DNA from 3 places in the Pantoea brenneri genome. Region 2 is predicted to be linked to each of the others. Evidence: predicted binding sites of a transcription regulator. Region 2 holds the regulator's gene; each other region holds the start of a gene.
The links. The regulator ArgR, encoded in region 2, controls arginine synthesis, uptake and breakdown. The targets are predictions, from matches to a motif close to ANTGAATAAAAATACANT.

Region 1 (10,586 bases), on a different contig from region 2:
CGGCCTGAATTGACTTACGCAGCGGTGCGAACCAGCGGCCGTCGTAGACCACGTAAGACATCTCCTGACCCAGCTGCTCACGCCATTTGAAGCTATCGCGATCCAGTACCAGCTGCTCAACCGCACGCAGCGCGTTAACCATGATGGTGCCGCCTGGGGTTTCATAGCATCCACGGGACTTGATGCCGACCAGACGGTTTTCAACGATATCGATCCGGCCCACACCGTGTTTCGCACCGATCACGTTGAGTTTTTCCAGACACTGGAACGGGCTCAGTTTTTCGCCGTTCACTGCCACTACCCGACCCTTTTCAACGGTCACGGTGACTTCTTCCGGCTGATCCGGCGCTTCTAAAGGATCGACGGTCCAGACCCAGCAATCTTTATTCGGTGCATTAGCCGGGCTTTCAAGCACGCCGCCTTCGGTGGAGATGTGCCAGGCGTTTTCATCGCGGCTGTAGATTTTTTCCAGCGACGCGGTGGTCGGAATGTTGCGCTCTTTCAGGTAGTCCAGCAGCGCTTCACGTGACCGCAGGTTCCATTCACGCCATGGCGCGACCACTTTCAGCTGCGGGGCCAGCGCGGTGTAGGTGGTTTCGAAACGCACCTGATCGTTACCTTTACCGGTTGCACCGTGACAGAGTGCATCCGCGCCCACTTTCAGCGCCAGCTCAACCTGAGCTTTCGCGATGATAGGACGCGCCATCGAGGTGCCCAGCAGATAGGTGCCTTCATACAGAGCGCCGGTCTGCAGCACCGGGTAAACGTAATCGCTGATGAACTCTTCACGCAGATCAACCACGTGACACTCAGAGGCACCGGACTGCAGCGCTTTCTTCTCTACGCCTTCAAGATCGCTGCGCTCCTGACCGATATCGGCCACAAACGCCACCACCTCACAGCCGCCGTAGTTCTCTTTCAGCCACGGAATGATGGCGGAAGTATCAAGACCACCGGAGTAAGCCAGAACGATTTTTTTGATGCCTTGCGTTTGCATTTCGTAATCCTTGAATCAGAGTCGTTAAGCGAGAATCCGGGTGCCAATCGGCACGCCGTTAAACAGGTCAGGCAACCGCTCAGCGTGACGCCAGCTGGCGATATCCACCGGGCGGCCCAGCGTACGCGCCGCATCCAGCGCAGCGTGCACCTTCACAATCATGCCATCGGTAATAATGCCCTGGGTAATCAGCTGCTCAGCTTTGTCGGCGGTCATCTCTTCGATGCGCTGACCTTTGCCGTCGAGAATACCGCTGACGTCTGACAGCAAGACTAAATCAGCGCCAAGGGTCGATGCCAGCGCCGTCGCAGCCTGGTCGGCGTTGACGTTCATCAGTTCGCCGTCGTCAGTGATGCCGATAGAACTGACGACCGGCATATAACCAGCGGCCAGCAGGGTGTTCATCAGCGCCGGGTTACCCGGCATGGCGTGACCCACGTGGCCCAGTTCTTCATCAAACGGGGTGACGTTAACCATGCCGGCATCGCCAAGGCAGAGGCCAACCGCGTTGATGCCGGTTTTTTTGGCCCACGCCAGCAGGGTTTTGTTGGCAGTTCCCGCCAGCGCACCGGTAATAATGTCGATCTGATCGGCCGGCGTGACGCGCAGGCCGTTCTTTTTCTTCACCGGCAGCGCCAGCTTTTTCATCAGCTCATCCACCAGGCAACCGCCACCGTGAACAATAATCAGCGGACGCTGATGGGCACTGCGATAAGTCAGCAGCGCATCAAACAGACGGGCCAGCGCTTCTTCGCTGTCTAACAGCACACCGCCCAGCTTGATAATCAATGGATTGGTCATGGTTTACTCGTCCGTTAGGTCAGTGAGGTGGTTTCAGGGAAGCCGAAGCGGATATTCAGACACTGGACTGCCTGCGACGCGGCGCCTTTCAGCAGGTTATCTTCGGCGGCCACCACAATCAGGTGCTCATCCTGTACCTCAAAACCGATGTCGCAATAAGGCAGACCCACCACCGCTTTCAGTGCCGGAACGCCCTGCTCGTAGAGCCGGACCAGTGGCTTATCGTGATACGCGCGCTGGAACACTGCCGCCACGTCTTCGCGGCTCACGCCCGGATTTAACCGGCAGGTTATCGTCGCCAGAATACCGCGCGGGAAGTTGCCCAGATGCGGCGTGAAAATCACCGGCGTACCAAGATGCGCCACGATTTCCGGGTGATGACGATGGTTGAACAGACCGTAAGGCTGCAGGCTGACTTCGCAAAAGCTGGTGCCGACGCTGGCTTTACGCCCTGCGCCGCTCACGCCGCTGGTGGCGTTGATCACCGGCCACTGTGCCGTATTCAGCAGGCCCGCCTCCACCAGCGGTTTCAGCGCCAGCTGGGCCGCCGTCGGGTAACAACCCGGCACGGCCACCAGCTGTGCCTGCTTAATCTGCTGATGCTGATATTCCGCCAGGCCATAGACCGCTTTATCCAGCCAGTCGCCATGCTGATGGGTGAAGCCATAGAAGCGGGTATAAAACGCGGGATCATTGACGCGGAAGGCACCGGACAGGTCGAATACCACACAACCGGCCTTGAGAAATTCCGGAGCCAGATCGTGGCTGACTTCATGGGCCGTCGCCAGAAAAACCACATCCACTTTATCTGCCCATTCCGCCGCATGGCTCAACGGCTGTAGCGGCAGATCCACCACCCCTTTCAGCTGCGGATGCAGATCGGACAAGCGCTTACCCGCATCGGGACTTTGCGCCGAAACCGCTAAAGCGGTTATGTTGATATCTGGATGGCGATTCAGGAAGGTGGCGAGCTCTACGCCAGCGTAACCACTGGCACCCACGATCAGCGTATTCAACATCAGGCTGTAACCCTTTTTACAGTCACACGTTCCGGGTCGCGGCCTTGCCCCGTTGCCCACAATGTCGTTTGCAGCGATTTAAGGTTCACATGCAGACGACGTTAATGTATTTTTATTCACTATTAATGCATGAATATTGATACATCCTAACTCAAGGACCGTCAACAGTGAAGACAAAATTACCGCCTTTTATCGAACTCTACCGCCAGTTGATCGCCACACCGTCAATCAGTGCAACCGATGCCGCACTGGACCAGAGTAATGAAACTTTAATCAATTTGCTGGCTGGCTGGTTTCGCGACCTCGGCTTCAGCGTTGAAGTTCAGCCGGTGCCCGGCACCCGCAATAAATTTAATATGCTGGCCCGGACCGGTGACGGCGCAGGCGGGCTGCTGTTAGCCGGTCATACTGACACCGTGCCGTTCGACGATGGCCGCTGGACCCGCGATCCCTTTACCCTGACCGAGCACGACAACAAACTCTACGGCCTCGGCACCGCAGATATGAAAGGCTTCTTCGCCTTTATTCTCGATACGCTGCGGGATGTGGATGTCACGACGCTGAGCAAGCCGCTCTACATCCTCGCCACCGCCGATGAAGAGACCACCATGGCCGGCGCTAAATATTTTTCTGAATCGACCCAGCTGCGTCCGGATTGCGCCATCATTGGCGAACCGACCTCACTCAAGCCGGTTCGCGCGCACAAAGGGCACCTGTCGAATGTGATCCGTATCGAGGGGAAATCGGGCCACTCCAGCGATCCGGCGCGCGGCGTCAACGCCATTGAACTGATGCATGAATCGATCACCCATCTGATGCAACTGCGCAATACGCTGAAAGAGCGCTATCACCACGATGGTTTCGCTATTCCCTATCCCACGATGAACTTCGGGCATATTCACGGTGGCGATGCGGCTAACCGCATCTGCGCCTGCTGTGAACTGCATATGGATATCCGGCCGTTGCCGGGCTTATCGCTCAGCGATCTGGATGGACTGCTGAACGACGCGCTGGCCCCGGTCAGTGCGCGCTGGCCTGGCCGTGTGACGGTCGCAGAGCTGCATCCGCCGATTCCGGGTTACGAATGCCCGGCGAACCATGAACTGGTCAGCGTGGTCGAGAAATTACTCGGTACGCCAACCGAAGTGGTGAACTACTGCACCGAGGCACCCTTTATTCAGCAGCTCTGCCCGACGCTGGTACTGGGTCCGGGCTCGATCAATCAGGCGCATCAGCCAGACGAATTTATTGATACCGCATTTATTAAGCCGACGCGGGCGCTTATCAGTCAGGTTGTGCAGCATTTTTGTCACTGATTAACAGCAAATGGGGCATTTCACTGTGATATCAGTAAAATGCCCGGTCATTCTGCGGGATTTAACAATAAGAATAACTTATCCCGCTCCGTCCCAAATAAATTCCATGAATTTCGGTTAGTTAGCCGCATGTTCGCCCCACTTTAACGCATTTGACGTGGACAGGTTTACGTGGCTAGATAAAAGACGTTGTTATGCCCACCGGGTAACTATCCAGATATTTTCAGATTGCAGACAGGCGGCAACTGAGCAAATTCCCCGTACATTACCGGGAAGATAAAGTTGCTGCTTTTTCTGCTGCCTGAAAAGGGTCGGGTGTAGAAGTTTTTCAAGACGATAAGGGTGTCAGGGTCCAATGAACGAACAATATTCCGCAATGCGAAGTAATGTCAGTATGCTCGGCAAACTGCTCGGGGATACGATTAAGGATGCGCTGGGCGAGAACATCCTCGACCGGGTGGAAACCATCCGTAAGCTCTCCAAGTCATCCCGTGCAGGTAATGACACTCATCGTAAGGAACTGCTTAATACGCTGCAAAACCTCTCCAATGACGAGTTACTGCCGGTGGCCCGCGCGTTTAGCCAGTTTCTGAACCTCACCAACGTGGCTGAGCAGTACCAGACCATCTCGCACAGCGGTGAAGGCGCAAACCATCCTGAACTGCTGAAAAAGACCTTCGAGACCCTGAAACAGCAGAAAGATATCAGCGAAACCGCGATCCGTGAGGCGATTGAGTCGCTGTCGCTGGAGCTGGTGCTGACTGCGCACCCGACCGAAATCACCCGCCGCACGCTGATTCACAAGCTGGTGGAGGTCAACAGTTGCCTCAAGCAACTCGATCACAGTGACATTTCCGATTACGAACGTAACCAGATTATGCGCCGTCTGCGCCAGCTGGTGGCGCAGGCCTGGCATACCGACGAGATCCGCAAATATCGTCCGACCCCGATTGATGAAGCCAAATGGGGCTTCGCCGTGGTCGAGAACAGCTTATGGGAAGGCGTTCCGGCTTTTCTGCGCGAGCTGAACGAGCAGGTCGAAGAAGCCTTCGGGATTAAACTGCCGGTCGATTTCGTGCCGGTGCAGTTCACCTCATGGATGGGCGGCGATCGTGACGGCAACCCTAACGTCACAGCCGCCATTACCCGCCACGCGATGCAACTGAGTCGCTGGAAAGCGGCCGATCTGTTCCTGCGTGACATTGGCGTGCTGATCTCTGAGCTGTCGATGTCGGAGTGCAGCGAAGAAGTGCGCGAACTGAGCGGCGATCCGGACGCGCTGGAACCTTACCGGATGATCCTGAAACGTCTGCGCAGTCAGCTGATGACCACGCAGGCATTCCTTGAACGTCGACTGAAAGGCGAACGTCTGCCGCGTCCGGCGGACCTGCTGGTCTCCAACGACCAATTGTGGGATCCGCTGTATGCCATTTATCAGTCACTGCAGCAGTGCGGCATGGGCATCATCGCCAACGGCCAACTGCTGGATACGCTGCGCCGCGTGAAGTGCTTTGGCGTGCCGCTGGTGCGTATCGACCTGCGCCAGGAGAGCACCCGTCATACCGAAGCCATTGCGGAAGTGACCCGCTATCTCGGCCTCGGCGATTATGAAAGCTGGTCCGAAGCGGACAAACAGGCCTTCCTGATCCGCGAATTGAATTCAAAACGTCCGCTACTGCCGCGCAGCTGGGAACCCAGCGATGAGACGCGCGAAGTGCTGGAAACCTGCCGCGTTGCGGCTGAAGCCCCACAGGGCTCGATCGCCGCTTACGTTATCTCAATGGCGAAAACGCCGTCTGACGTGCTGGCGGTCCACCTGTTACTGAAAGAAGCGGGCATCAACTATGCCATGCCGGTGGCACCGCTGTTTGAAACGCTCGATGACCTGAATAATGCCAACGACGTGATGAGCCAGCTGCTGAGCATTGACTGGTATCGCGGCTTTATTCAGGGCAAACAGATGGTGATGATTGGCTATTCTGACTCGGCGAAAGATGCCGGCGTCATGGCAGCCAGCTGGGCGCAGTATCAGGCGCAGGATGCGCTGATCAAAACCTGTGAAAAAGCCGGGATTTCGCTGACGCTGTTCCACGGACGCGGCGGCACCATTGGCCGTGGCGGCGCACCGGCACATGCGGCTCTGCTGTCACAGCCACCGGGCAGCCTGCGTGGCGGCCTGCGCGTCACCGAACAGGGCGAGATGATCCGCTTCAAATATGGTTTACCGGAAGTCACCATCGCCAGCCTGTCGCTCTACACCGGCGCGATTCTCGAAGCGAACCTGATGCCGCCGCCGGAGCCAAAACGCGAATGGCGCGACATCATGGATCAGCTCTCTGCCGACTCCTGTGCGATGTATCGTGGCTATGTGCGTGAAAACGAAGATTTTGTGCCTTACTTCCGTTCAGCGACACCGGAGCAGGAGCTGGGTAAACTGCCGCTGGGCTCACGTCCGGCCAAGCGTCGTCCTACCGGCGGCGTAGAGTCGCTGCGTGCGATTCCATGGATTTTCGCCTGGACGCAAAACCGTCTGATGCTCCCTGCCTGGCTGGGTGCCGGTGCGGCGCTGCAACAGGCGATGGCGGCGGGCCATCAGGATCAGCTGGAAGCGATGTGCCGCGACTGGCCGTTCTTTTCCACTCGCCTCGGCATGCTGGAGATGGTGTTCTCGAAAGCCGACCTGTGGCTGGCGGAATATTACGATCAGCGGCTGGTCGAAAAATCACTCTGGCCGCTGGGCAAACAGCTGCGCGACCAGCTGGATGCGGATATCAAAGCGGTACTGACCATTGCTAACGACTCTCACCTGATGGCCGATCAGCCGTGGATTGCTGAGTCGATTGCGCTGCGTAACGTCTATACCGATCCTCTTAACGTGCTGCAGGCGGAACTGCTGCATCGTTCACGTGCTCAGGAAGCCCGTGGTGATGAGCCGGATGCACGCGTAGAGCAGGCATTAATGGTGACCATTGCGGGTGTGGCAGCCGGCATGCGCAATACCGGTTAAGCCGGTGCAGGCGCGGTATTCGCGCCTGCTACTGATAACAAAAAAGTCGGGATAAGCCCGACTTTTTTATTGGCTGGAGCGGTCGAATCAGGCGGCCGCGACGGCGGGACGCACCCCCAGAGTGTGGCAGATGGCATAACTCATTTCGGCACGGTTCAGCGTGTAGAAGTGGAAATCTTTCACGCCTTCGCGCGACAGAATCTTCACCATATCCATCGCGATGTTGGCACCTACCATTTTGCGCGTCTCAGCATCATCATCCAGCCCGGCAAACATTGCATTCATCCAGCCCGGCACGCGTACATTGGTCAGCGTGGCGAAGCGTTGCAGCTGTTTAAAGTTCGACACCGGCAGAATACCGGGCACGATCTCTACGTCGATACCGGTCGACACACAGCGATCGCGGAAGCGTAAATAGCTTTCGACGTCGAAAAAGAACTGGGTGATCGCCCGGTTCGCGCCGGCATCAATTTTGCGCTTCAGGTTAATCAGATCGGCCTGCGCGCTTTTGGCTTCCGGGTGGACTTCCGGATAAGCCGCAACCGATATATCAAAATCACCAACCTCTTTCAGCAGCGAGACCAGATCGCAGCCATACATTTCTGGCTTACCGCCGCCTGGCGGCAGGTCACCGCGCAGCGCCACGATATGGCGGATACCGTTGTTCCAGTAATCCTGCGCGATGGTGCGTAACTCTTCTCGCGTGGCATCGACACAGGTCAGATGCGGCGCGGCTTCCAGACCGGTGCGATCTTTAATCCCTTTGATGATGCTGTGGGTACGATCGCGCTCGCCAGAGTTCGCGCCGTAGGTGACAGAGACGAATTTTGGTTTCAGGCTGCTCAGGCGATCGATTGAGGTCCACAGCGTCGCTTCCATTTCGCTGGTACGCGGCGGAAAGAATTCAAATGAGACATTAATTTGCCCGTTCAGCTCTGCCAGGCTCTGGTTTAGCGCTTCGCGCTGATTGGCATGAAAGAAACTCATCCTGCATCCTCATCGATCACATCGGTTAACTGTCGATCTGTAAACATCCATACGTTTAGACGTCCAGATGTTCAAAATGACCGAATCCAGCATCAGCGTCAACTAAAAAATGATCAACGGCGGTGATAAATTTTCATTCAACCTGAAGGTAATTCATGATGGGTGTGGATTAAAGACGAGAACAGGCGCCGAAGCGCCTGAGAAGAAAGGATTACAGCAGTTGCGCCAGGCGATTGATATCTGACTGAATGGCGCCCGCTGTGACATCACGTCCCGCACCCGGACCGCGGATCACCAGCGGATTATCACGATACCAGCGGCTTTCAATGGCAAAAACGTTATCGCACGGCAACAATGCGGCCAGCGGATGCTCCGGTCGCACGGCTTCGACGCCGACCCGGGCTTTGCCGTTGCCATCAAAACGGGCAACATAGCGCAGCACTAAGCCCAGCTCCTGCGCAGCTTCCAGTCGTTGCAGCATCTGCTCATTCAGCTCTTCACCATTTTCAAAGAAATGGTCGATCGAACCCTGCTGGCCGTTATCCGGCACCAGAGATTCAACCCGAACCTGATCCGGTTCGATGTCGTATCCCGCTTCACGCGCCAGAATCACCAGCTTACGCATCACGTCCTGTCCGGAGAGATCGACGCGCGGATCGGGCTCGGTTAAACCCTGCTGCCACGCCTGATCCACCAGCTCGGTGAACGGCACCGTGCCGTCAAACTGCAGGAACAGCCACGACAGCGTGCCAGAGAAGATGCCGCTGATCGCCAGGATAGTGTCGCCGCTGTCGCGCAGATCGCGCACCGTGTAGTTAATCGGCAGGCCAGCCCCTACCGTGGCGTTATATAACCAGTGACGCCCGGTTTTGGTAAAGGCATCGCGGATTTGCCGCCACGTCTGGCTGTCCGACGCGCCCGCTACCTTATTAGCACTGATGACGTGAAAACCGTGACTGGCGAAATCGAGGTACTGCTGCGCCAGCGGCGTGCTGGCCGTAACGTCCAGCACCACTAAGTCGTCAAACGGGTGCGCCCGCATCCACAGGAACAGCGATTCTTCATCACGTTCTACCGCTTCATCATCAAAGAAGGCCAGCGCCCGGCTGGCGTCCAGTCCGTCGTAACTCAGCAGGCTACGGCGGCTATCGGCCACACCGGCCAGCACAAATTCAAATCCGGTACGGGCCGACAGGTTTTCGTGATCACGCGCAAACAGTTCCAGCCAGCGCGAACCGATATTACCTTTACCGAACAGCATCAGGCCAATGCGCTTTTCCGCCCGGAACAGCGACTGGTGCAATCCCTGGATCAGATGACGGGTCGGACCGACGCGCAGCACCGCCACCACGCTGATGTGCTCTTCTGACTGCCAGATAAACTCTACCGGCTGGTCTTTTAACTGCTGCCAGAAACGGTGGGTATGCAGCGGATTGCGGGTGACGCCCGCGCCCACCAGCGCCACCAGCGCCAGCCCATCACGCAGTTGCAGATGGCCCGGCAGACCGGCATCCTGGAGCAGCGAAAAAGCGCTGTTGACCACTTCTGAGGTGTAGCAGAGCTGCAGCAGTTGGCGGTCGGGATGTACACCCACCGCCAGCGGACGTAGCTGGGCGCGCTTCAGCAGCAGATCGATCTCTTTATGCAGCAGGCTGAAATCGTGCTGTTCCGGCAGCAGAATCTCAATCAGGCAAACGTCATCGTGACTGGTCACAATACGGGCGCCGGTACCGGAAGCCAGTACGCGCTCAATGCGGGTTGAACCCTGCTCCGGCTGGTAGCTGCAGCGCAGTTGCAGATCAATGTCGCTGCCCGAGACCGGCTGCAGTGTGCGGGTATGCAACACCGGGGCGGCAAGGCGCGCCAGTTCACTGGCTTCATCCAGCCTTAACAACGGCAGCAGACAAGCATCCGACACTTTACGCGGATCGGCACTGTACACGCCGGCCACATCGCTCCAGATGGTGACGCGACCAACGCCCGCCAGCGCGCCAATCTGCGTCGCGGAATAGTCGGAACCGTTACGTCCGAGCAGCACCGTTTCACCGGCGTCGTTACGGCTGATGAAGCCGGTCACCACGATGCGCTTGTGCGGATGTTGTGCCAGCAGGGTTTGCAGCAGTGGCCACGACTTGCCTTCATCCACCTGCGGTTGCGCGGCCCGTTCAGCACGCAGAAAATCGCGCGCATCCAGCCAGCAGGCCTGCATATCACGCTGGCTCAGCACCGCGGCCATCAGGCGGGCCGACCAGATTTCACCGTGCCCGACCACTTCGGCATACACCGCGTCCGTCAGCGTGCCATCCAGCAGGGCGGCCAGCTTCTCCAGATCGCGGATGAATGCCGAGACTAACGGTTCAGCGATCTCAGCAGGCAGCAGCGCGCTAATCAGCTCGCTTTGATAACGCCGTAAAGCCTGTTGCACCTGGTGCGCAGACAACCGATCGCTCTGGCTGAGC
Region 2 (10,586 bases):
ACGAGACTCGAACTCGCGACCCCGACCTTGGCAAGGTCGTGCTCTACCAACTGAGCTATTCCCGCAAAGAGGGTACTGCTAATTAAATCTGGAGCGGGAAACGAGACTCGAACTCGCGACCCCGACCTTGGCAAGGTCGTGCTCTACCAACTGAGCTATTCCCGCGCCTTGTACCGTTAATAAATTCTTCACCGGTACGGGGTGCGCATTATACGAGAAATCGTTGCTGCTGCAAGCCTCTGAAAGCAAAATTTTGCGCTTTCAGCGCGATTGCCGATTAAAGCAGCAATCTGTCGATTTCCTGCGCACCCGTTGTCGATTAAAGCTGCAAGAAGTGCTCACGGTAGTAAGCCAGCTCCGCCACTGATTCGCGGATGTCATCCAGCGCCTGGTGCGAACCGCTCTTTTTAAAGCCGGGCAGGATATCGGGCTTCCAGCGGCGCGCCAGCTCTTTCAGCGTGCTGACGTCCAGATAACGATAGTGGAAGTAGGCTTCCAGCTCAGGCATGTATTTGAACAGGAAACGCCGATCCTGACCAATGCTATTACCGCAAATCGGCGAGGTGTTGGCCGGTACCCACTGCTGCAGGAAGGCAATGGTCGCCTGCTCCGCTGCCCGATCGTCAATCTGGCTCGCCTTCACCCGCTCCACCAATCCGCTGTTGGTATGGGTGCGAACATTCCAGTCATCCATCAGCGCCAGTTGCGCATCGGACTGGTGCACCGCCATCACCGGGCCTTCCGCCAGGATGTTTAAACTGGCGTCCGTTACCAGGGTGGCAATCTCAATAATACGATCGCGCTCCGGATCCAGTCCGGTCATCTCAAGATCAATCCAGATCAGATTCTGTTCATTTCCAGTAGCCATGCTGTTTCCTGCGGTTGCTGTAGTCGTCATTCAGGATGAATAAGGTGTATCATAGACGTTTTGCCCAGCCGGGCGAAATCTGGCTAACGCTGTGAGGGTGAGTGAGCAAAAATAAACTGTCGAAGGGCCAACAACGTCGCGTAAGCGCTAACCACGATCGCCGTCTCAACCAACGCAGAGAGCCTCCGGATGCGGATGATAATCTGTTTGGTGAAACTGCAGATGGGGTCGTTGTCAGCCGTTTTGGCATGCACGCCGATGTCGAGGACAGCGCAGGCGTCGCCCACCGCTGCAATATTCGCCGCACGATCCGCTCGCTGGTAACCGGCGACCGCGTGATGTGGCGTCCGGCGCTGAGCGGCGGTAAAGGCATTGTCGAGGCGGTACATGAACGCACCAGCGTGTTAACCCGTCCCGATTTTTATGACGGCGTAAAACCGATCGCCGCCAATATCGATCAGATCATTATCGTGTCGGCGATCCTGCCGGAACTGTCGCTTAACATCATCGACCGCTATCTGGTCGCCAGCGAAACGCTGGATATCGAACCGCTGCTGGTGCTGAACAAAACCGATCTGCTGGATGATAAGGCGCGCGCTTTTGTTGATCAGCAGATGGATATTTATCGCGAGATTGGTTATCGGGTGGTGATGGTTTCCAGCCGGGCGAAAAACGGCCTTGATGAGCTGGAAGCGGCGTTAACTGACCGCGTCAGCATCTTCGCCGGCCAGTCTGGCGTCGGCAAATCCAGCCTGCTGAATGCTCTGCTCGGCCTCGATAAAGAGGAGCAGGTCGCCATTCTGACCAATGAAGTGTCGGATGGCTCCGGACTGGGCCAGCACACCACCACCGCCTCGCGCTTGTACCACTTCCCGCACGGCGGCGATGTGATCGATTCGCCAGGGGTACGTGAGTTCGGTTTATGGCACCTTGAACCGGAACAAATCACCCGTGGATTTGTCGAATTTCGGGCCTACCTCGGCGATTGCAAATTCCGTGACTGTAAGCATGGCAGCGATCCCGGCTGTGCGATCCGTGAAGCGGTAGAGCAAGGTAAAATCAACGTTTCCCGTTTTGATAACTACCACCGCATTCTGGAAAGCATGGCGCAGGTAAAAACGCGTAAAAATTTCCCTGACGGCGATAGTTAACCGGTATAACCGCGTCCTGACCTCAGAGTTTCATCCGCCGCGCGGCGCGACCTACAGCAAAGGGTCGCCGGGCCACAGTGCCACGCGCGGATCGGCCTGCGGCCGATGATTCGCCGCGCGCCATAAATCGGCTATAGTCGCCATCTGACCGGGGCGCTGCTACAATCCGCTCCCTTTTTTATCAACGTCATGAAAATAGCCAGGAGGCTAAGGTGTTTGATCGTTTGAAACTCGGCTTGAATCATATTCTCCCGAAGAAATGGCTGACTGAACTCGCCGGTTGGGGCGCCAGTCGCCGCGGTGGTTGGTTGACCAAACTGGTCATTGACATCTTTGTCTGGTTTTACAAAGTCGACATGGCGGAAGCGCGCAAGCCTGACACCGCCAGCTATCGCACCTTTAACGACTTCTTCGTCCGTCCGTTAAAAGACGATGCGCGTCCGGTGGATGCTGACGCCAACCTGATCGCCCTGCCCGCTGATGGCGCAATCAGCCAGCTCGGCCACATTGATGGCGACCAGATTTTCCAGGCGAAAGGTCATCACTACACGCTTGAAGCCCTGCTGGCCGGTAATGAGCAGATGGCCGCCCGCTTTGTCGACGGCGAGTTCGTGACCACCTATCTGGCACCGCGCGACTATCACCGGGTGCATATGCCGTGCAACGGCATCCTGCGTGAGATGATTTACGTACCTGGCGATCTCTACTCGGTTAATCCGCTGACCGCGCGCAATATTCCTAACCTGTTTGCCCGTAACGAGCGCGTTATCTGCTATTTCGAAACCGATATCGGACCGATGGTGCAGATTCTGGTCGGTGCCACCATTGTCGGCAGCATCGAGACGGTGTGGGCCGGTACCATTACGCCGCCGCGTGAAGGGGTAATTAAGCGCTGGCATTATCCGGCGGCCGATGATGAAGGGGCGGTGGTGCTGCTGAAAGGCCAGGAAATGGGCCGCTTTAAGCTGGGCTCAACCGTTATCAACCTGTTCGCACCTGGCCGGGTTAAACTGGCTGAAAGCCTCGAAGCTGAGAGCAAAACCCGTCTGGGTCAACCGCTGGCAATTGCCCTGCCGGTAGCAACAGACGTTTCCGACGTTATCGTCGACTAAGTTGAGTATCTCCTGTGCGTTCGATTCTCCTCCTGCTGCTGAGCCTGTGGCTCAGCAGCCCGGCCCTTGCGGCCAGCCTGCCTGACGCCAGCCAGCTTAAACAGCAACTGGAAGAGACTAAAGCTGCCAAAAGCTCACCGGCCCAGGCGGAACAAATCCAGTCGATTGAAGCAGCGTTAAACTTCCTCTCTGAACGTGATGACTCGCTGGAGCGCGCCGCGCAATACCAGCAGGTTATTGACGATTTTCCGCGTCTGGCACGCGAGTTACGCCAGCAGATCGCCACGATGGGCGACAGCGCGAAAACCGTGCGCAGCAACATGAGCAGCGCCGAACTGGATCAGGAGATTCTGCAGGTCAGCAGCCAGCTGCTGGAAGAGGGTCGCCAGGCGCAGCAGGAGCAGGATCGGGCGCGCGAGATCAGTGACTCACTGTCGCAGTTGCCGCAGCAGCAGACCGAAGCACGCCGCGCCATGACCGAGAGTGAGCGTCGTTTGCAGGGTGCCAGCAACAGCACTTCGCCGCAGGGCCAGCTACAACTGGCGGCCCGTCAGGCGGAAAATGCCGCCAATAAAGCGCGCGTCGATGAGCTGGAACTGGCGCAACTCTCCGCCAACAATCGTCAGGAACTGGCGCGGATGCGGGCCGAAGTGCACCAGCGTAAGGCTGCCCAGCTGGATAACTATCTGCAGGCACTGCGCAATCAGCTCAACGATCAACGTCAGCGTGAAGCCGAACTGGCGCTGGCGCGTACCGAACAGCTGGCCGAAAACAGTGGTGATTTGCCACCGGCAATCAGCGATCAATTCCGCATTAACCGCGATCTCTCCGTCGCCCTGAATCAGCAGGCGCAGCGGATGGATCTGGTGGCGTCGCAGCAGCGGCTGGCCACCAATCAAATTATTCAGGTGCGTCAGGCGCTCTCTACCCTGCGCGAACAGTCCCAGTGGCTGGGTGCCTCCAATCTGCTGGGCGAAGCGTTGCGCGCCCAGGTGGCGCGCCTGCCGGAAATGCCAAAGTCTCAGCAGATTGATAATGAGATGGCCCAGTTACGGGTTCAGCGTCTCTCCTATGAAGATCTGCTGGAGCGCCAGGAGGCGCTTCGTAAGGGTCACCAGGCCGATGGCCAGCCCTATACCAGCGAGCAGAAGCGCATCCTTGATGCCCAGCTTCGTACCCAGCGCGAACTGCTTAACTCGCTGATCTCCGGTTGCGATACCTTGATCCTGGAGATCACCAAGCTGAAGGTCGGCAATACACAGCTGCAGGATGCGCTGACCGAAGTGAAAGATGCCACCCACCGTTATCTGTTCTGGACCGCCGACGTCAGCCCGATCGGCCTGAGTTACCCGCTCGATCTGGCTAAGGATCTGTCACGCCTGCTGTCGCTGGATACGCTGGGACAGCTCGGCAAAGCGATGGCAATGATGTTTACCAGCCGCAGCACCGTGCTGCCGATCATTGCCGCCCTGCTGCTGGTCGGCTTTAGCATCAGCTCACGGCGTCACTTCAATGCCTTCCTTGAGCGCTCCGCCAGTAAAGTCGGCAAAGTGACGCAGGATCGCTTCCGGCTGACCATCCGTACCGTTTTCTGGTCGATTCTGGTGGCGCTGCCGCTGCCGGTGTTGTGGGGGACGCTGGGTTATGGTTTGCAGAACGCCTGGCCCTACCCGATTGCGGTCGCCATTGGTGACGGGATTACCGCTACGCTGCCCCTGCTGTGGGCCTTTATGATCAGCGCCGCCTTTGCCCGCCCCAACGGTCTGTTTATCGTTCATTTCCGCTGGCCGCAGAATCGCGTGGCGCGCGCCATGCGCTATTACTCCCTGAGTATCGGGCTGATTGTGCCGCTGATCATGCTGTTAATCGCCTTCAGCAATCTGGAAGATCGCCAGTTCTCCTCGTCACTGGGACGTCTCTGCTTCATTCTGATCTGCGGCGCGATCAGCATCGTCACCGTCAGCCTGAAACGCGCCGGCATTCCGCTCTATCTGGATAAAGAGGGCAACGGCGACAACATGGTCAACCGCATGTTGTGGAACCTGATGATCGCCATGCCGCTGATGGCAGCCCTCGCCTCGGCGATTGGTTACCTGGCGACGGCACAGGCTTTGCTGGCAAGGCTGGAAACCTCGGTAGCCATCTGGTTCCTGCTGCTGGTGATCTATCACATCATCCGCCGCTGGATGTTGATTCAGCGTCGTCGTCTCGGCTTTGACCGCGCCCGTCAGCGTCGTGCTGACATGCTGGCTAACCGTGCGCGCAGCGAAGAAGAGAAAGAGCAAGGCGCACAAAATACCGACGCGATTGAAATCGAAGAGCCGGTAATCGATCTGGATGCCATCAGTGCCCAGTCACTGCGGCTGGTGCGCTCAATCCTGACGCTGATTGCGCTGGTGTCGGTGATCGTACTGTGGTCGGAGATTCACTCCGCGTTCGGCTTTCTGGAGAATATTCAGCTGTGGGATGTCAGCACCTCGGTGCAGGGCGTGGAGTCTATTCAGCCGATCACGCTGGGGTCGGTGCTGATCGCGATTCTGGTGTTTATTATCACTACTCAGCTGGTGCGTAATATGCCGGCGCTGCTGGAGCTGGCACTGCTGCAGCACCTTAACCTGACGCCCGGTACCGGCTACGCCATCACCACGCTGACCAAATATCTGCTGTTGCTGATTGGCGGGCTGATTGGCTTCTCGCTGATCGGCATTGAGTGGTCGAAGTTGCAATGGCTGGTGGCCGCGCTGGGTGTCGGACTGGGTTTTGGTTTGCAGGAAATTTTCGCCAACTTTATCTCGGGTCTGATCATCCTGTTTGAGAAACCGATTCGCATCGGCGATACCGTCACCATTCGCGAGCTGACCGGCAGCATTACCCGCATCAATACGCGCGCTACGACCATTACCGACTGGGACCGCAAAGAGATCATCGTGCCGAATAAGGCCTTTATCACCGAGCAGTTCGTTAACTGGTCGCTGTCAGATTCGGTGACGCGCGTGGTGCTGACCATTCCTGCGCCAGCGAAGGTGAGCAGTGAACAGGTGACCACCATCCTGAAACAGGCTGCTGAACGCTGCAGCTATGTACTGGATACGCCGCCGCCTGAGGCGTTTCTGGTCGATTTACAGCAGGGGATCCAGCTGTTTGAACTGCGCGTGCATGCAGCAGAGATGGGACATCGCATGCCGCTGCGTCACGAACTGCATCAGCTGATTCTGAGCGGATTTGAGCAGCACGGCATTGAGATGCCGTTCCCGCCATTCCAGATGCGGATGGAAACACTGGGCAAGAAGCTGCCGGCCAGCAATGGGGCACCGGCCGCACGCGCCTATAAATCGGGCGGCCTGTAAACGACAACGCCCGGCTTAGCCGGGCGTTGTTGGGTTTACGCGGTGATTACTGCTTCACGAACGTTTCGCCCTGCTCAATATCTTTCTTCAGCGTCTCCAGCATACCGTTCAGCGCCTGCTGCTCGAATGGGCTCAGGCTACCAATCGATTTGCGTTCGGCAATGCCATTTTTGCCCAACAGCAGCGGCTGTGAGAAGAAACGCGCATATTCGCCGTCCCCTTCAACATAAGCACACTCCACCACGTTGGACTCGCCGTTAAGCGCCCGCACCAGCGATAAACCGAAGCGTGCCGCAGCCTGTCCCATCGACAGCGTAGCAGAACCGCCACCGGCTTTGGCTTCTACCACTTCGGTCCCGGCATTCTGGATGCGTTTAGTAAGATCAGCCACTTCCTGCTCGCTAAAGCTGACGCCTGGCACCTGCGACAACAGCGGCAGGATGGTCACGCCGGAATGGCCGCCGATAACCGGTACCTCAATCTCACCCGGTTGCTTGCCTTTTAACGCCGCGACAAAAGTATTGGCGCGAATGATATCCAGCGTGGTAACACCGAACAGCCGATTTTTGTCGTAGACGCCGTGTTTTTTCAGGACTTCAGCCGCAATCGCCACCGTGGTATTGACCGGGTTGGTGATCACGCCGATTAACGCTTTTGGCGCGGTGGTCGCCACCTGATCAATCAGGTTGCGCACAATGCCAGCGTTAACGTTGAACAGGTCGGCGCGGTCCATACCGGGCTTACGTGCCACACCGGCGGAGATCAGTACCACATCGGCACCCTGCAATGCTGGCGTGGCGTCTTCTCCACTAAATCCCTTGATAGCCACCGCAGTAGGAATATGGCTGAGATCGACGGCAACGCCCGGCGTTACCGGCGCGATGTCATACAGTGAAAGTTCTGAACCTGCGGGAAGCTGGGTTTTGAGTAGAAGTGCGAGCGCCTGGCCTATGCCGCCAGCGGCACCGAGTACGGCAACTTTCATTCTTAACTCCTTATTAAGGTGGGGCAGAGAAGAGCCGGAATTCCATCTGTGTCAGACCTTAATCAACAGCTCAGGTGATGACGCGTATCCGTTGTTAATTCTACGTATTTTCACACGTGATCTCCGGATTCAAAAGTTACATATCATCTTAATACCTGAATGACCGACAACTTTGCCGTCGGCAGACAGAGAACGGCTACGTGCGTTTTCTGTTACTACACCACCAATAATATAACAACTTTGCAACCTTCGCCTTTCGGTGCTGTGACAGGGGTTTTGGTCTGAGACGATTTCTTTGCTATTATCGCCGCCCGCTAGCCGCCCGAACCCTGCTCATCAATCAACCGATTGCATAAAAATGCATTTAAATGCATAATCACCACTCTGCCGCGGGCGGATGTGCGGTTATTCCCTCTATTTATTGGTAACCTATGCGAAACCCATCGAAACAAGACGATCTGATCAAGGCTTTCAAAGCCTTATTAAAAGAAGAAAAATTCAGTTCCCAGGGCGAAATCGTTCAGGCGCTCCAGGATGAAGGCTTCGAGAACATTAACCAGTCAAAGGTTTCTCGTATGCTGACCAAGTTTGGCGCGGTACGCACCCGCAATGCCAAGATGGAGATGGTTTACTGCTTGCCCGCCGAGCTTGGCGTGCCGACCACCACCAGCCCGTTAAAAAACCTGGTTCTCGACATCGATTACAATGATGCGCTAGTGGTGATTCATACCAGCCCAGGCGCTGCGCAGCTGATTGCGCGCCTGCTCGACTCACTGGGTAAATCGGAAGGCATCCTCGGCACCATCGCTGGCGATGACACCATCTTTATCACCCGCGCGCGCGACTTTACGGTTAAGCAGCTGCACGGGGCGATTCTTAACCTGTTTGAACAGGAACTCTGATAACAGGGTGGTTGATCGGGCCTCACGCGACCGTTCAACCGCCCTTTCTGCTCGCCCTGCCACTTACCCTGCCCTATTCTCCAGTAGATCAAACAGTTAATCCGCACTCTGTCCTGCTTTCGCCAATGCGAATATTGGTCATACCTTTTGGTCTGCTTAACCTTTTGCGGTATTTTACACTGCTTTACATCACCACTCTGGCGACATTACCCAGATCTAAATCAAAGACCAGTCTGATCGACCACGTATTTTCGCACAAAAAGATAAAGTGATTTATCTGCCTGTTTTTGCAATAAAAAACAGCGAAAAGGTCATTTTTCCGCCGTTTTTTATAACGTTGAGTTATTAAAAGTAGCCATAAGGATAAAGAATCACAAAAAAACATTATTAGCGGGGTATTAATTTCTTCCGTTATTAGTTCTATACTTCTTTTCGTGATGCAAATCACACCAATTAAAAAGATAAAAATTGACGACGAGGAAAAATACATGAACGTAAAAACTACTATCGCAACCCTGAGCATTCTCTCTGCCCTCTCTTTTGGTGCTGTAGCAGCAGAATCTGTCACCGCTGCGCAGGCGCAGGATCTGCAACCGGCGGGTACCATTAGCGTCAGCGGCGTAGCGGGCTCACCGATGGAAATTAATCAGCAGCTGAGCGAAAAAGCCGATCAGCAGGGTGCAAAAGCCTACCGCGTGATTGAGGCTTACAACAACGGTAACTATCACGCTACCGCCCGTCTGTACAACTAAGCCCAGCGCAACCCAATATCGCCAGCAGCCCACTTTTTGACGCGCGGTTATGCGCCTCGGTGGGATGAGGCAACACAGTTTCAGGAGAGTTGATCATGAAAACTACATTTGCTATTGCCGTACTCAGTCTGGCCTCCGTGTTCTCAGTCGGTGCCAGCGCAGCCAGCCTGGTCTCAAACCAGCAGGCACAGAGCCAGAATCTGCAACCGATGAACCAGACCATCAGCGTCAGCGGTCGTGACGGCGATCAGACCAATATCCGTCAGGTCCTGTCTGAGAAAGCCGATGCGCAGGGTGCCAGCCACTATCGCATCATCGAAAACAACCAGGATGACACCTATCACGTCACCGCTGAGCTGTATAAATAATTAACCGTTATGACGCCGTGAAAGGCGCATGAGAGACAAGAGTCGACGACCCGCTTCTTCTTTTCACCGCAGGTTGTTGAACGTATTGAGGAGACGAAAAATGAAAATCAAAACAACCATCGCTACAGTCAGCCTGCTTTCCGTTATGGCGTTCGGCGCATCTGCCGCACAGCTGGTAACCGGCGAGCAAGCGCAGAATCTGCAGCCTGCGGGCACCGTAACCATCAGCGGTACAGCGGGTGCCCCCATGGATTATCGCGCTGAGCTGTCTCAGAAAGCCGATGAACAGGGTGCCAGCGCCTATAAAGTGATTGAAGCGCGCACCGGTGATAACTATCACTTCACCGCTCAGCTGTATAAGTAATTCCTCGTCAGATTTATGACGAACCCTTTGGCCCCGCTCGCCGGGGCCCTTTTTCATCTGACGTTAAAATGCAGCTGGCCTTCCAGCTCCTCTTCCGCTTCATCAAATAGCAGAATCAGCGCGCCATAACGTCGTCGCTGCCCTTTCCCCAGGTTCACAAACTCAATTTCCAGCGGCATCGGCAATGATTCGCCAGTGACCACATCCCATAATCCATCCAGGTCGCAGATCCGCCGCTCCTCCAGCGCAAAGCGCTCGCTGAACTGGCGAAAGAAGTGGGCCTGATCGACGATCTCATTGAAATCAAAACGCTCGGTTTTCATGCTGACGGCTCCCATCCTCCGTCTGCGGGCGACCCGCGCCGCCCGTTCATATCCGCTAGCCCAAACCGCCCAGGTGCAGCGCTTTGACCTCCAGATACTCTTCCATGCCCAGCACTGAACCTTCGCGGCCCAGGCCAGACTCTTTCACGCCACCAAACGGCGCCAGTTCGGTCGATACGGCACATTCATTAATGCCGATCATGCCGCTTTCCAGCGCGGCAGAGACGCGGAATACCCGCTGCAGATTCTGGGTGTAGAAGTAGGCCGCCAGACCGAATGGCGTGTCGTTGGCACGGCGGATCACCTCATCTTCTTCATCAAAACGGAAGCAGGCGGCGACCGGGCCAAAGGTCTCTTCCTGCGCCAGCTGCATCTCTTCGTGCGCCTCGGTAATTACCGTCGGTTGCCAGAAGT
Region 3 (10,586 bases), on a different contig from region 2:
TCAGCTGTGGTGGGGTCACCGCATCCCGGCCTGGTACGACAACGACGGTCACGTCTATGTTGGCCGCACCGAAGATGAAGTCCGCGCTGAAAACAACCTGGCCGCCGATGTGGCGCTGCGTCAGGATGACGACGTGCTGGATACCTGGTTCTCCTCTGGCCTGTGGACGTTCTCCACTCTTGGCTGGCCGGAAAATACCGAAGCACTGCGCACCTTCCACCCGACCAGCGTGCTGGTGAGCGGCTTCGACATCATCTTCTTCTGGATTGCCCGCATGATCATGCTGACCATGCACTTCATCAAAGATGAAGATGGCAAACCGCAGGTGCCGTTTAAAACCGTCTACATGACCGGTCTGATTCGTGATGAAGAAGGCCAGAAGATGTCAAAATCCAAGGGCAACGTGATTGACCCGCTGGATATGGTTGACGGCATTTCGCTGGAAGCGCTACTGGAAAAACGCACCGGCAATATGATGCAGCCGCAGCTGGCCGAGAAGATCCGCAAACGCACCGAGAAGCAGTTCCCGAACGGCATTGAGCCGTCAGGCACCGATGCGCTGCGTTTCACCCTCGCCGCCCTCGCCTCAACCGGTCGCGACATCAACTGGGACATGAAGCGCCTGGAAGGTTATCGCAACTTCTGTAACAAGCTGTGGAACGCCAGCCGCTTTGTGCTGATGAACACCGAAGATCAGGATTGCGGCCAGAACGGTGGCGAAATGACGCTGTCGCTGGCAGATCGCTGGATCCTGACCGAGTTCAACAGCACGGTGAAAGCCTACCGTGACGCGCTCGACAGCTACCGTTTCGATATCGCTGCTAACCTGCTGTATGACTTCACCTGGAACCAGTTCTGTGACTGGTACCTGGAGCTGACCAAGCCGGTGATGAACAGCGGTAACGAAGCGGAACTGCGTGGCACCCGCCATACGCTGGTAAACGTGCTGGAAGGCTTGCTGCGTCTGGCGCACCCGATTATTCCGTTTATCACTGAAACCATCTGGCAGCGCGTGAAGGGACTGAAAAACATCAGCGACGACACCATCATGCTGCAACCTTTCCCGCAGTTTGATGCGGCGAAAGAGGATGCCGAAGCGAAAGCGGATATTGAGTGGATGAAACAGGCGATCGTGGCGGTGCGTAATATTCGTGCCGAAATGAACATCGCGCTGAGCAAACCGCTGGATGTGTTGCTGCGTGACTGCTCACCAGCGGCACTGCGTCGGGTAGAAGCAAACCGTAACTTCCTGTCGCGCCTGGCGCGTCTGGAAAGCCTGACCATTCTGCCGGCTGGCGAGAAAGGCCCGGTCTCGGTGACCAAAATCGTTGAAGGCGCTGAGCTACTGATCCCGATGGCTGACCTGGTGGATAAAACTGCCGAACTGGAGCGACTGGCGAAAGAGCTGGTTAAACTGGAGGTCGAAATCGACAAGATTCAGGTCAAGCTGGCCAACGAAGGCTTTGTCTCCCGCGCGCCGGAAGCGGTGGTGGTGAAAGAGCGTGAACGCGTCGCCGAACTGCAACAATCAAAAGCAAAACTGATTGAACAGCAGGCAGTGATTGCGGCATTGTAAGCGTCGTAGCTGACAGCTTATTCATAAAGCCGGGCTCGCCCGGCTTTTTTATTGATCCTCGTACAAATCCGGAAGAGATGATGACGACACCCACCACCACGCGCCTTGATCTGCAGGTGCGGCCGATTACTGCCGCCGACAATCCGCATATCGCCCAGGTCATCCGCGACGTTTCAGCGGAGTTCGGCCTGACGGCTGATAAAGGATACACCGTATCCGACCCGCAGCTCGACCACCTGTTCGAGTTGTACAGTGCCGAGCACAGCGCCTACTGGATTGTGGAGCATCAGGGTAAAGTGGTCGGTGGCGGCGGCGTCGCCCCGCTCGCCTGCAGCGCGCCCGATATCTGCGAGCTGCAGAAGATGTATTTCCTGCCAGAAGTGCGCGGCTTCGGCGTGGCGCGCGAACTGGCGCTAAGAGCGATGGAACATGCGCGCCAGCGCGGCTTCCGCCGCTGCTATCTGGAAACCACCAGTAGCCTGACGCGCGCTATCAGGCTCTATGAGTCGCTGGGCTTTGAGCTGATCGACAGCGCATTAGGCTGCACAGGCCATACAGACTGTGAAGTGCGCATGTTGCGAACGTTATGAGCCGCGCCCGACGTAACTCATGTCGTTGATGGATTCAATCACGAACTCCCCGCTGTCGGTATAGCGCAGCCGGGTCACGCTCGCATTTTGCAGCGGCTGGTTTAACGTGGTATCACCCAGCGCCATCAGCAGCGTCGCAATCGCCATGCCGTGCGTCACCACCAGAACGTTACCGCCGCCCTGCTGTTGTGCCTGCTGCGCTATCCGGGTCAGGCTATCCACCATACGCTTCGCCACCTGCTGATAGCTTTCGGCCATCCCTGCTGATTTAATGCCTGCCAGTGACGACGTGCCGGCTGCTTCCACCTGCCGGATCGTGTCGATCATCTGGTCGATATGAACCTTGCCTGCGGCAAACGCCTTCATTATTGCCGCTTCAGAGGCATAACCAGCCTGACGGGCGACGGCATCCCACATGTTCTTATCCAGATCGCCCTCATACAGTCCAAAGCCCACTTCCCGCAACCCTTTCAGCTCGTTTAACGGCAGCGGCGCTTTCCATCCGTGCATCACAAGCTGCGCGGTTTGTCTCGCCCTGCCTGCATCGCTGGACCAGACGGCGATAAACGGCACCGTCTGCAGGCCACGTCCCAGCTTTTCCGCTACCTCCACGCCCGCTGGCGTTAGCGGCGTATCTGCCCATCCCTGCACGCGCTGAACCGTGTTAAACATCGTTTTGCCATGCCGCGTAACAAAGATTGTCACATCGGCAGCGAAGGCTTCGCCTGCACCGGCCCCAATTGCCACAAAAATCAGCAACGCTTTAACTATTTTCTTCATGCTATTTTCCTTATTTGAACAGGTTTAATTTATACTCAATCGCGATTTCGGCCGAAAGACAGGGAGAACGCATAGCGTTTCCTTGCGCATTAAATAGCGGCGTTTCTTTATTATTCTTATATGACCAGCCATAACCGAACAGCGTAGAGATGGAGAGATTTTTCAGGGCTGGATGAGGTTCGATAAAGCGATTAATCAGCGCAATTTCTCCCGAACGTATATGCGCATTACGGTATTTAAACTGCCCATAGTTAATCTGAAACCCACTAAAAATGCCTTTTGAAATTTCAAACTCCGTCTGCGCCACCAGGGCCAGTTCTTTATCACGGGTATAATCTTTCCCGGCAGAGGTGAGTGAGGTAAAACGCCCGCGGGTATTTTTTGTCAGCGGCCGCGCATAATATCCCACCGCATTATGTTTGGGCGCCGAGGTCCAGGCGGCAGCCAGTTTTTGTGTCCATCCATCGTTAATCCAGTCAGCTTCGCCGACATAGTGCCAGGCACGATCGTCGAACGATCTTTTGCTGGCCGCCATATTTTTATAATTTTCCAGCCCCTGACTGCCATAAATTTGCGAGGAGAGACGCCAGTGCGGCGAGAGCGAGTAACTCGCTTCGATAACATGACGCCGCTGGTAATCCTGCGCTTCGCCAAATGCGTAGGCGAGCCGTCCACGGTCACCGGTATAGCTCAGTGCGCCAGTATAGATCGCCGCAATGGTTCGTTTATCCTGGGTTTGCAGGGCAATGCTGTCCGGCGAATCGTGGCGTATCGTTTTGGTCACATAAGCCAAATCCAGCCGCACATTCTGCAGGTTCAGCGCGCCGCTATAGCCTGAGTAACTGTTACGCGACAGGCGGTTAGTGTTGGTCAGCACGCCAATGTTTTTTAACTCCTGCCAGCCCGCTTTCCCTTCGAACCCCGCCTGCCTGTCGCCCAGTTTCACTTTCAGATAGCGCTGGCCAAACTTGCTAAAGCCGTGTGCGTCCGCTTTTTGCTGATTACCGCCGCTGTCGTAAAGCAGACCGCGCGAGGCAAAGTTATCGCTGGCCCCCAGCCTGATCACGCGGGTATAGGTTGCATCGAAACCCAGCCAGTCCCACAGATAGCCGGAACGATAATCCAGACTTGCCGCCTGCCCCCAGGCGTTATGAACGGTGGTAGGGTGTGTTGCGTTTTCCTTGAGATATTTCCAGTAATTGCGCAGCCTGAGATCGAGCTGCGAATCGTGCAGGAAAGCATTGTCAGAGAGCGCAGGCGCATCGGAATAATCGGCCCACGCCACAGACGGCGGAAAAAACAGTGGAATAAATAACAGAATACAGGTCCTTCCCCTCATTTTAAGACTCCTTCCATTAAATGCGTGTTAGCAAAATTGTCAGTCCGGAATAAGGTGTCTGACCTGTTTTCCGTCTGTACCAGGCGCAAAAAAAAACCTGATTCACACTCCCTCTCTGGCAAAGAGAAAGTGTAAATCAGGTTTTGCTTAAAATAATAACAACCCTAATTCGGCAAGGGCAATATACTTATTCCGCAGAGAAAAAACAGCAGAGAAAAAACATTCTGTGAGGGATGACGCAAATAATATTTAGCGAAAGTTACTAAGCCGCATTAACTTAATAATTAACGTTTACATGATTATTATTAACTAAATCAAACCGGTTCAATTTAAAAAAATAAACGGCCGCCGTAACAGCGCCGTTTACTTTTATCAGAATGCCGGTAACCCGCTGTGAAAACGTAGTTCGCTGTCCGGTTCGCTGATTAAGCGCGCTTCGGTTGCCCCGATCGCCTGTACCCTGGGCGCGATATCCTTCGCGGATATTCGGGCCGCCAGGGTTAAATAGTCCTGATAGTGACGCGCTTCCGATCGCAGCAGTGAGATATAAAAGCTCTCCAGATCCGCATCCAGCCACGGCGCCAGACTGGCAAACCGCTCACAGGATCGCGCTTCAATATAGGCACCGCAAATCAGCTTATCCACCAGCGTCTCTGGCTCATGGGTGGTGACCTCACGCAGCAGCGATTTCGCGTAGCGGCTGGACGTGATCTTCTGATAGACCAGCCCGCGCGACTGCATAATTTCCCATACCTGATAAAAGTGATGCAGCTCTTCTTTAATCAGCAGCACCATCTTTTCCACCAGATCATCCGCCCACGGCAGTTCATTACGGACGATGATGCGTTTGGTGAGATTTTTATGCGCATTGATAAAGTCGCTGTCGCCATCTTCGCGGAAGATAAAATCTTCGTACGGTTTCAGCCAGCCGAGAATCGCCTCACCGCTGGGTTTGTCGGCCACATATTTGCGGATCAACCACACCGCGGTCTGCGCGGCTTTCAGCTCGCACACCAGGTGATCGGTTAATAACAGGGTCAGATTTTCCGGTTTACGCGCCTCATCAATCCAGGCCTGGGGCGTACGGCAGTGCAGAAACTGATAAATCGGTTCAAGTAACGGTGCGTAGTTCATGGTGTTAAAACGAGGCTGGAAAAGAAGAGAGGCGGAGAATTCCCCGCCCTGCGCGACTTAGTGGCGAACGCCGTTATCATCTTCATCGTCGATGGCGTCTTCGTCATCTTCATCTTCGGCGTCCGGGTCTTCGAAGTAGGTGCCCCAGCCGTCGTAGTCGACATTGTATTTACCGATCAGGTTCACCAGTTGCTCAACCTGCACATCAATCAGCTCTGGCTTGAGCGCCGATTCGCTGATGATGTCAACGCACATCACGGTGGTACCATCTTCCAGTTCCAGCTCTTCCGGCTCGGTCACTTCATAACCCAGCTTAAAGGCGTCAACCGCGGCCTTTTCCAGTGAATCGAAGTTGTTGCACGAGAGATGGTGCTCGATGGTATAAAGCGCATCGGGATCGCTGCCATCCTCCAGCAGCTCTTCAATGATCAGGCGCGTCTCTTCACGCTGCTCTTCCAATAATGCTTCATATGCCATGACGATGTCCTCTCTGAGTTCGGCAATAAACAATTATTTTCCCACACTGCCTGTCGCGCCACTACACAAAACGAAAAGTTTATTCTCATCGGGCTTGAAAATGCATATTCATCCGGTTAGATTGAATTTTAATTCACTTTATATGGTTACCGGAGTGTTGTATGAGTCAGCTGTATCAGCGCCATTTCCTCAGGCTACTGGATTTTACCCCGGCCGAAATTGATTACCTGCTTAGCCTTGCGGCTGAATTAAAACACGCTAAAAAAAGTGGCAGTGAAGTCCCCTCCCTGAAAGGCAAAAACATCGCGCTCATCTTCGAAAAAGACTCGACCCGTACCCGATGCTCTTTCGAAGTTGCCGCTTACGATCAGGGCGCTAACGTTACTTATCTCGGCCCAAGCGGCAGCCAGATTGGCCATAAAGAGTCGATGCGCGATACTGCGCGGGTGCTGGGCCGGATGTACGATGGCATTCAGTATCGCGGTTACGGCCAGGCGCTGGTGGAAACCCTGGCTGAGCATGCTGGCGTGCCGGTGTGGAACGGCCTGACCACGGAGTTTCATCCGACCCAGTTACTGGCCGATCTGCTGACAATGCAGGAGCACCTGCCGGGTAAAAAGCTCAGCCAGATGACGCTGGTCTACGTCGGCGATGCGCGTAACAACATGGGCAACACCATGCTGGAAGCGGCGGCGCTGGTCGGGCTGGATCTGCGGCTGGTGGCACCGCAAAGCTGCTGGCCAGAGGCCGCGCTGGTAGAACAGTGTCGCAAAGTCGCGCAGCAGACCGGCGGTAAAATTACCCTCACCGATAATATTGCCGACGGCGTCAACGGCGCTGACTTCATCTACACCGACGTCTGGGTATCGATGGGCGAAGCCAAAGCAGTGTGGGAAGAGCGCATCGCCCTGCTGCGAAATTATCAGGTCAACCAGGCGATGCTCGATCTGACCCACAATCCTGAGGTGAAGTTCCTGCACTGTCTGCCCGCTTTCCATGACGATCAGACCACGCTGGGCCGGCAGATGGCGGAACAGTACGATCTGCATAATGGCATGGAAGTGAGCAACGAGGTGTTTGAGTCGCCGCACAGCATCGTGTTTGATCAGGCGGAAAACCGCATGCACACCATCAAAGCGGTGATGGTGGCGACGCTCGGTCAGCGCTGACCCGCTGCGTCAGATTGCCGGTCTGTCTGCGTGCCAGTCAGGCCGTGCCGGAGCGGGCGCAAACGATTCCCTCGGGCACGATTTTTCCTTGCTGCCCGGCCGCGAATGGGTATAATGCGCCACAATTTGCCGGAGGAAATATGCTACAGCGCAGCGGACAATTTGACGCTCAATCACGCCTGACCGCAGGCGGCGCCGCTGTTTCTTTCGGTCATCGACCCGATCATAAAAAAGCCCCTTAAGCAGGGGCTTTTTTTTGTCCGCAATCCGGCCGCGCAGAGGAGAAAGCTATGGCTAACCCGCTATATCGCAAGCACATTATTTCGATCAACGACCTCAGCCGTGACGAGCTGGAACTGGTGCTGCATACCGCTGCACAGCTCAAAGCGCATCCGCAGCCGGAACTGCTGAAGCACAACGTGATCGCCAGCTGCTTCTTTGAAGCCTCGACCCGCACCCGCTTGTCGTTTGAAACGGCGATTCATCGGCTCGGCGCATCGGCGGTAGGTTTTGCCGACGGCAGCAACACCTCGCTGGGGAAAAAGGGCGAAACTCTGGCCGACACCATTTCGGTGATCAGCACCTATGTCGATGCGATTGTGATGCGTCATCCGCAGGAGGGTGCGGCGCGGCTGGCGACCGAGTTCTCCGGCGGCGTGCCGGTTCTCAACGCCGGTGACGGTGCCAACCAGCATCCGACCCAGACGCTGCTCGATCTCTTCACCATTCAGGAGACCCAGAGTCGCCTGAACCAGCTGAATGTGGCGATGGTCGGCGACCTGAAATATGGCCGCACCGTCCATTCCCTGACCCAGGCGCTGGCGAAGTTTGACGGCAACCGCTTCTTCTTTATCGCCCCTGATGCGCTGGCGATGCCGGCTTACATCACCGATATGCTGGATGAGAAAAACATTGTCTGGTCACGGCACGACAGCTTTGAAGAGGTGATGCCGCAGCTCGACATTCTCTACATGACGCGGGTACAGAAAGAGCGTCTCGACCCGTCGGAATATGCCAACGTCAAAGCGCAGTTTATTCTGCGGGCGTCCGACCTGGCGACGGCACGTGACAACATGAAAGTGCTTCATCCGCTGCCGCGCATCGACGAAATCACTACCGATGTCGATAAAACCCCTTACGCCTGGTACTTCCAGCAGGCCGGGAACGGCATCTACGCCCGCCAGGCTCTGCTGGCGTTAGTATTAAACAGCGAACTCGCCCTGTAAGGAGATCCTCAGATGACACATGACAACAAATTGCAGGTCGAAGCGATCAAGCGCGGCACGGTCATCGACCATATCCCGGCGCAGGTCGGCTTTAAGCTGCTCTCTCTGTTCCGTCTGACCGAAACCGATCAGCGCATCACCATTGGCCTGAATCTGCCGTCAGGTGAGATGGGGCGTAAGGATCTGATCAAGATTGAAAACACCTTTCTGACCGACGATCAGGTCAATCAGCTGGCGGTCTATGCACCGCATGCCACGGTCAACCGCATCGACGATTATGAAGTGGTGGCGAAGATCGCCCCGACGCTGCCGGAGCACGTTGAGCGGGTGCTGACCTGCCCGAACAGCAACTGCATCAGCCGCAGCGAGCCGGTCTTCTCCAGTTTTGCGGTCAAGCAGCGCGCCGATGATGTCCACCTGAAGTGCAAATATTGTGAAAAAGAGTTCGCGCGCCATGTGGTGCTGGGTCACTGGTAATCGTTCCGGCCAACCCTATAATGGTCAGCACCGGCGGGCTCACCGCCCTACTGTCTTATTCAAGGAGCAATAATGTCTCGTGAAATCAGTACCGAAAAAGCCCCTGCCGCTATCGGCCCTTATGTTCAGGGTGTCGATCTCGGCAGCATGATCATCACCTCCGGCCAGATTCCGGTCGATCCCGCCACTGGCCTGGTGGCCGATGATGTGACCGCCCAGGCGCGTCAGTCACTGGATAACGTAAAAGCGATTGTTGAAGCGGCTGGCCTGCAGGTCGGAGATATCGTGAAAACCACGGTTTTCGTCAAGGATCTGAATGATTTCGCTACGGTGAATGCGGCCTATGAAGCGTTCTTCACCGAGCATCAGGCGGCGTTCCCGGCCCGGTCCTGTGTCGAAGTAGCGCGTCTGCCGAAAGATGTGAAGATTGAAATTGAGGCCATTGCCGTTCGTCGCTAACTGACAACGGCGGCGTAGCCGCCTCTCTGCCTGCGATGGCAGGAGGCGGCCAGCGGATTAGCGCTTAGCCGGTCGCCATAGCCACAACAGCGCGATGGCCAGCGCAAACAGCACGCCAAAACCGATACCGGTCGCCACCGCCGGCGCACCGGCTTTAATCGCCAGCGTATAGAGCCCCAGCATCAGCAGCATCGCGCTGTTCTCTCCGAGATTCTGCACCGCAATCGCATTTCCCGAGCCGACGCTCTCTTTACCGCGTGCCTGCAATAGCGCATTCAGCGGCACCACAAAGAAGCCTCCCAGCGCGCCAATCACCATCAGCAGCAGATAGGCATTCAGCAGGGTATGCTGCAGCGAGAAGACCACCACCATGACGCCAATCAGCACCCCGGCAGGCATACAGCGGCGCACCGTCTCCAGCGTCACCAGTTTTGCGGCCGCGGCCGCACCCAGCACGATACCGATCGCCACCATCGCATTCAGGGTGGTCGGCGTGGTGTTGTCATTGATGCCCAGCGCCACCGGCACCCACAGCACCAGCAGGAAACGCAGCGTGACGCCCGCGCCCCAGAACAGGCTGGTGCCGAGCAGTGAAAAGCGCGTTTCGGCGTCACGCCATAGCACCGCTGCCGCACGGAAAAAGCTGCGCAGCATGGCGGCGATCTGCCAGCTTTGCCCCGGACGCGCCGCCTGCAGTTTCGGGATAAACAGGTTGGCCACCACCGCGATGCCGTAGGTGACGGCGCAGAGTCCCAGCGCGGCCAGCAGGTGCCAGTCAGCCAGCATACCGCCCGCCACCGAGCCAAGCAGAATGGCGGCGATGGTTGAACCCTCCATCAGCCCGTTGGCTTTCACCAGCTTTCCGCCGTGGGTGATTTCACCGAGGATGCCATATTTCGCCGGTGAGTAGGCCGCAGCACCGACTCCTACCAGGGTATAGCCAAGGAACGGGTTGAAGCCGAAGCAGATCGCCAGCGCGCCCAGCAGTTTCAGGCTGTTGGCGATCATCATCACCCGCCCTTTCGCCATGCTGTCGGCCATCTGCCCGACAAACGGGGCCAGCAGAATGTAGGTCGCGACAAACAGCATCTGCAACACCGGCTGGCTCCAGTCGGGATAGTACTGGCTTTTCAGCACCGCCAGCGTGGCAAACAGCAGCGCGTTATCGCCGAATGCCGAAAAGAACTGGGCCACGATCACCGCGATCATGCCGCGCGACATCAGCGGCGCATCCCGTTCGATGTTCATGCCTGCTCCTCTTCAGCCAGTTTTTTCAGCGTCACGTAATCCGGTTTGCCGCTGCCGAGCTGTGGCAACTGCTTCATCACCCGGATATCACGCGGCAATGCCAGCTCCGGC

Region 1: a site for ArgR is predicted at 2,921-2,938, ahead of argC (N-acetyl-gamma-glutamyl-phosphate reductase). Genes of this name have one in related genera too.
Region 3: a site for ArgR is predicted at 6,017-6,034, ahead of argF (ornithine carbamoyltransferase). Genes of this name have one in related genera too.

The regions. Positions count from the first base shown of each region.
Region 1 is NZ_JBCGBG010000009.1:96,929-107,514, reverse strand. Features, by position in the region: gene AABB92_RS21780 (argininosuccinate synthase) at 1-997, opposite strand, end outside; gene argB (acetylglutamate kinase) at 1,022-1,798, opposite strand; gene argC (N-acetyl-gamma-glutamyl-phosphate reductase) at 1,813-2,817, opposite strand; gene argE (acetylornithine deacetylase) at 2,985-4,133, shown strand; gene ppc (phosphoenolpyruvate carboxylase) at 4,489-7,140, shown strand; gene metF (methylenetetrahydrofolate reductase) at 7,228-8,127, opposite strand; gene AABB92_RS21750 (bifunctional aspartate kinase/homoserine dehydrogenase II) at 8,339-10,586, opposite strand, start outside.
Region 2 is NZ_JBCGBG010000004.1:31,731-42,316, reverse strand. Features, by position in the region: tRNA gene AABB92_RS16285 (tRNA-Gly) at 1-65, opposite strand, end outside; tRNA gene AABB92_RS16280 (tRNA-Gly) at 90-165, opposite strand; gene orn (oligoribonuclease) at 320-868, opposite strand; gene rsgA (small ribosomal subunit biogenesis GTPase RsgA) at 970-2,019, shown strand; gene asd (archaetidylserine decarboxylase) at 2,232-3,131, shown strand; gene mscM (miniconductance mechanosensitive channel MscM) at 3,146-6,478, shown strand; gene mdh (malate dehydrogenase) at 6,525-7,463, opposite strand; gene argR (transcriptional regulator ArgR) at 7,895-8,365, shown strand; gene yhcN (peroxide/acid stress response protein YhcN) at 8,854-9,117, shown strand; gene AABB92_RS16240 (YdgH/BhsA/McbA-like domain containing protein) at 9,213-9,485, shown strand; gene yhcN (peroxide/acid stress response protein YhcN) at 9,586-9,849, shown strand; gene AABB92_RS16230 (barstar family protein) at 9,903-10,172, opposite strand; gene AABB92_RS16225 (NAD-dependent succinate-semialdehyde dehydrogenase) at 10,228-10,586, opposite strand, start outside.
Region 3 is NZ_JBCGBG010000003.1:248,038-258,623, reverse strand. Features, by position in the region: gene AABB92_RS14775 (valine--tRNA ligase) at 1-1,576, shown strand, start outside; gene AABB92_RS14770 (GNAT family N-acetyltransferase) at 1,654-2,166, shown strand; gene AABB92_RS14765 (histidine phosphatase family protein) at 2,161-2,946, opposite strand; gene AABB92_RS14760 (OprD family porin) at 2,957-4,285, opposite strand; gene miaE (tRNA isopentenyl-2-thiomethyl-A-37 hydroxylase MiaE) at 4,658-5,419, opposite strand; gene rraB (ribonuclease E inhibitor RraB) at 5,477-5,896, opposite strand; gene argF (ornithine carbamoyltransferase) at 6,058-7,065, shown strand; gene pyrB (aspartate carbamoyltransferase) at 7,356-8,291, shown strand; gene pyrI (aspartate carbamoyltransferase regulatory subunit) at 8,304-8,768, shown strand; gene ridA (2-iminobutanoate/2-iminopropanoate deaminase) at 8,841-9,227, shown strand; gene lplT (lysophospholipid transporter LplT) at 9,285-10,475, opposite strand; gene aas (bifunctional acyl-ACP--phospholipid O-acyltransferase/long-chain-fatty-acid--ACP ligase) at 10,472-10,586, opposite strand, start outside.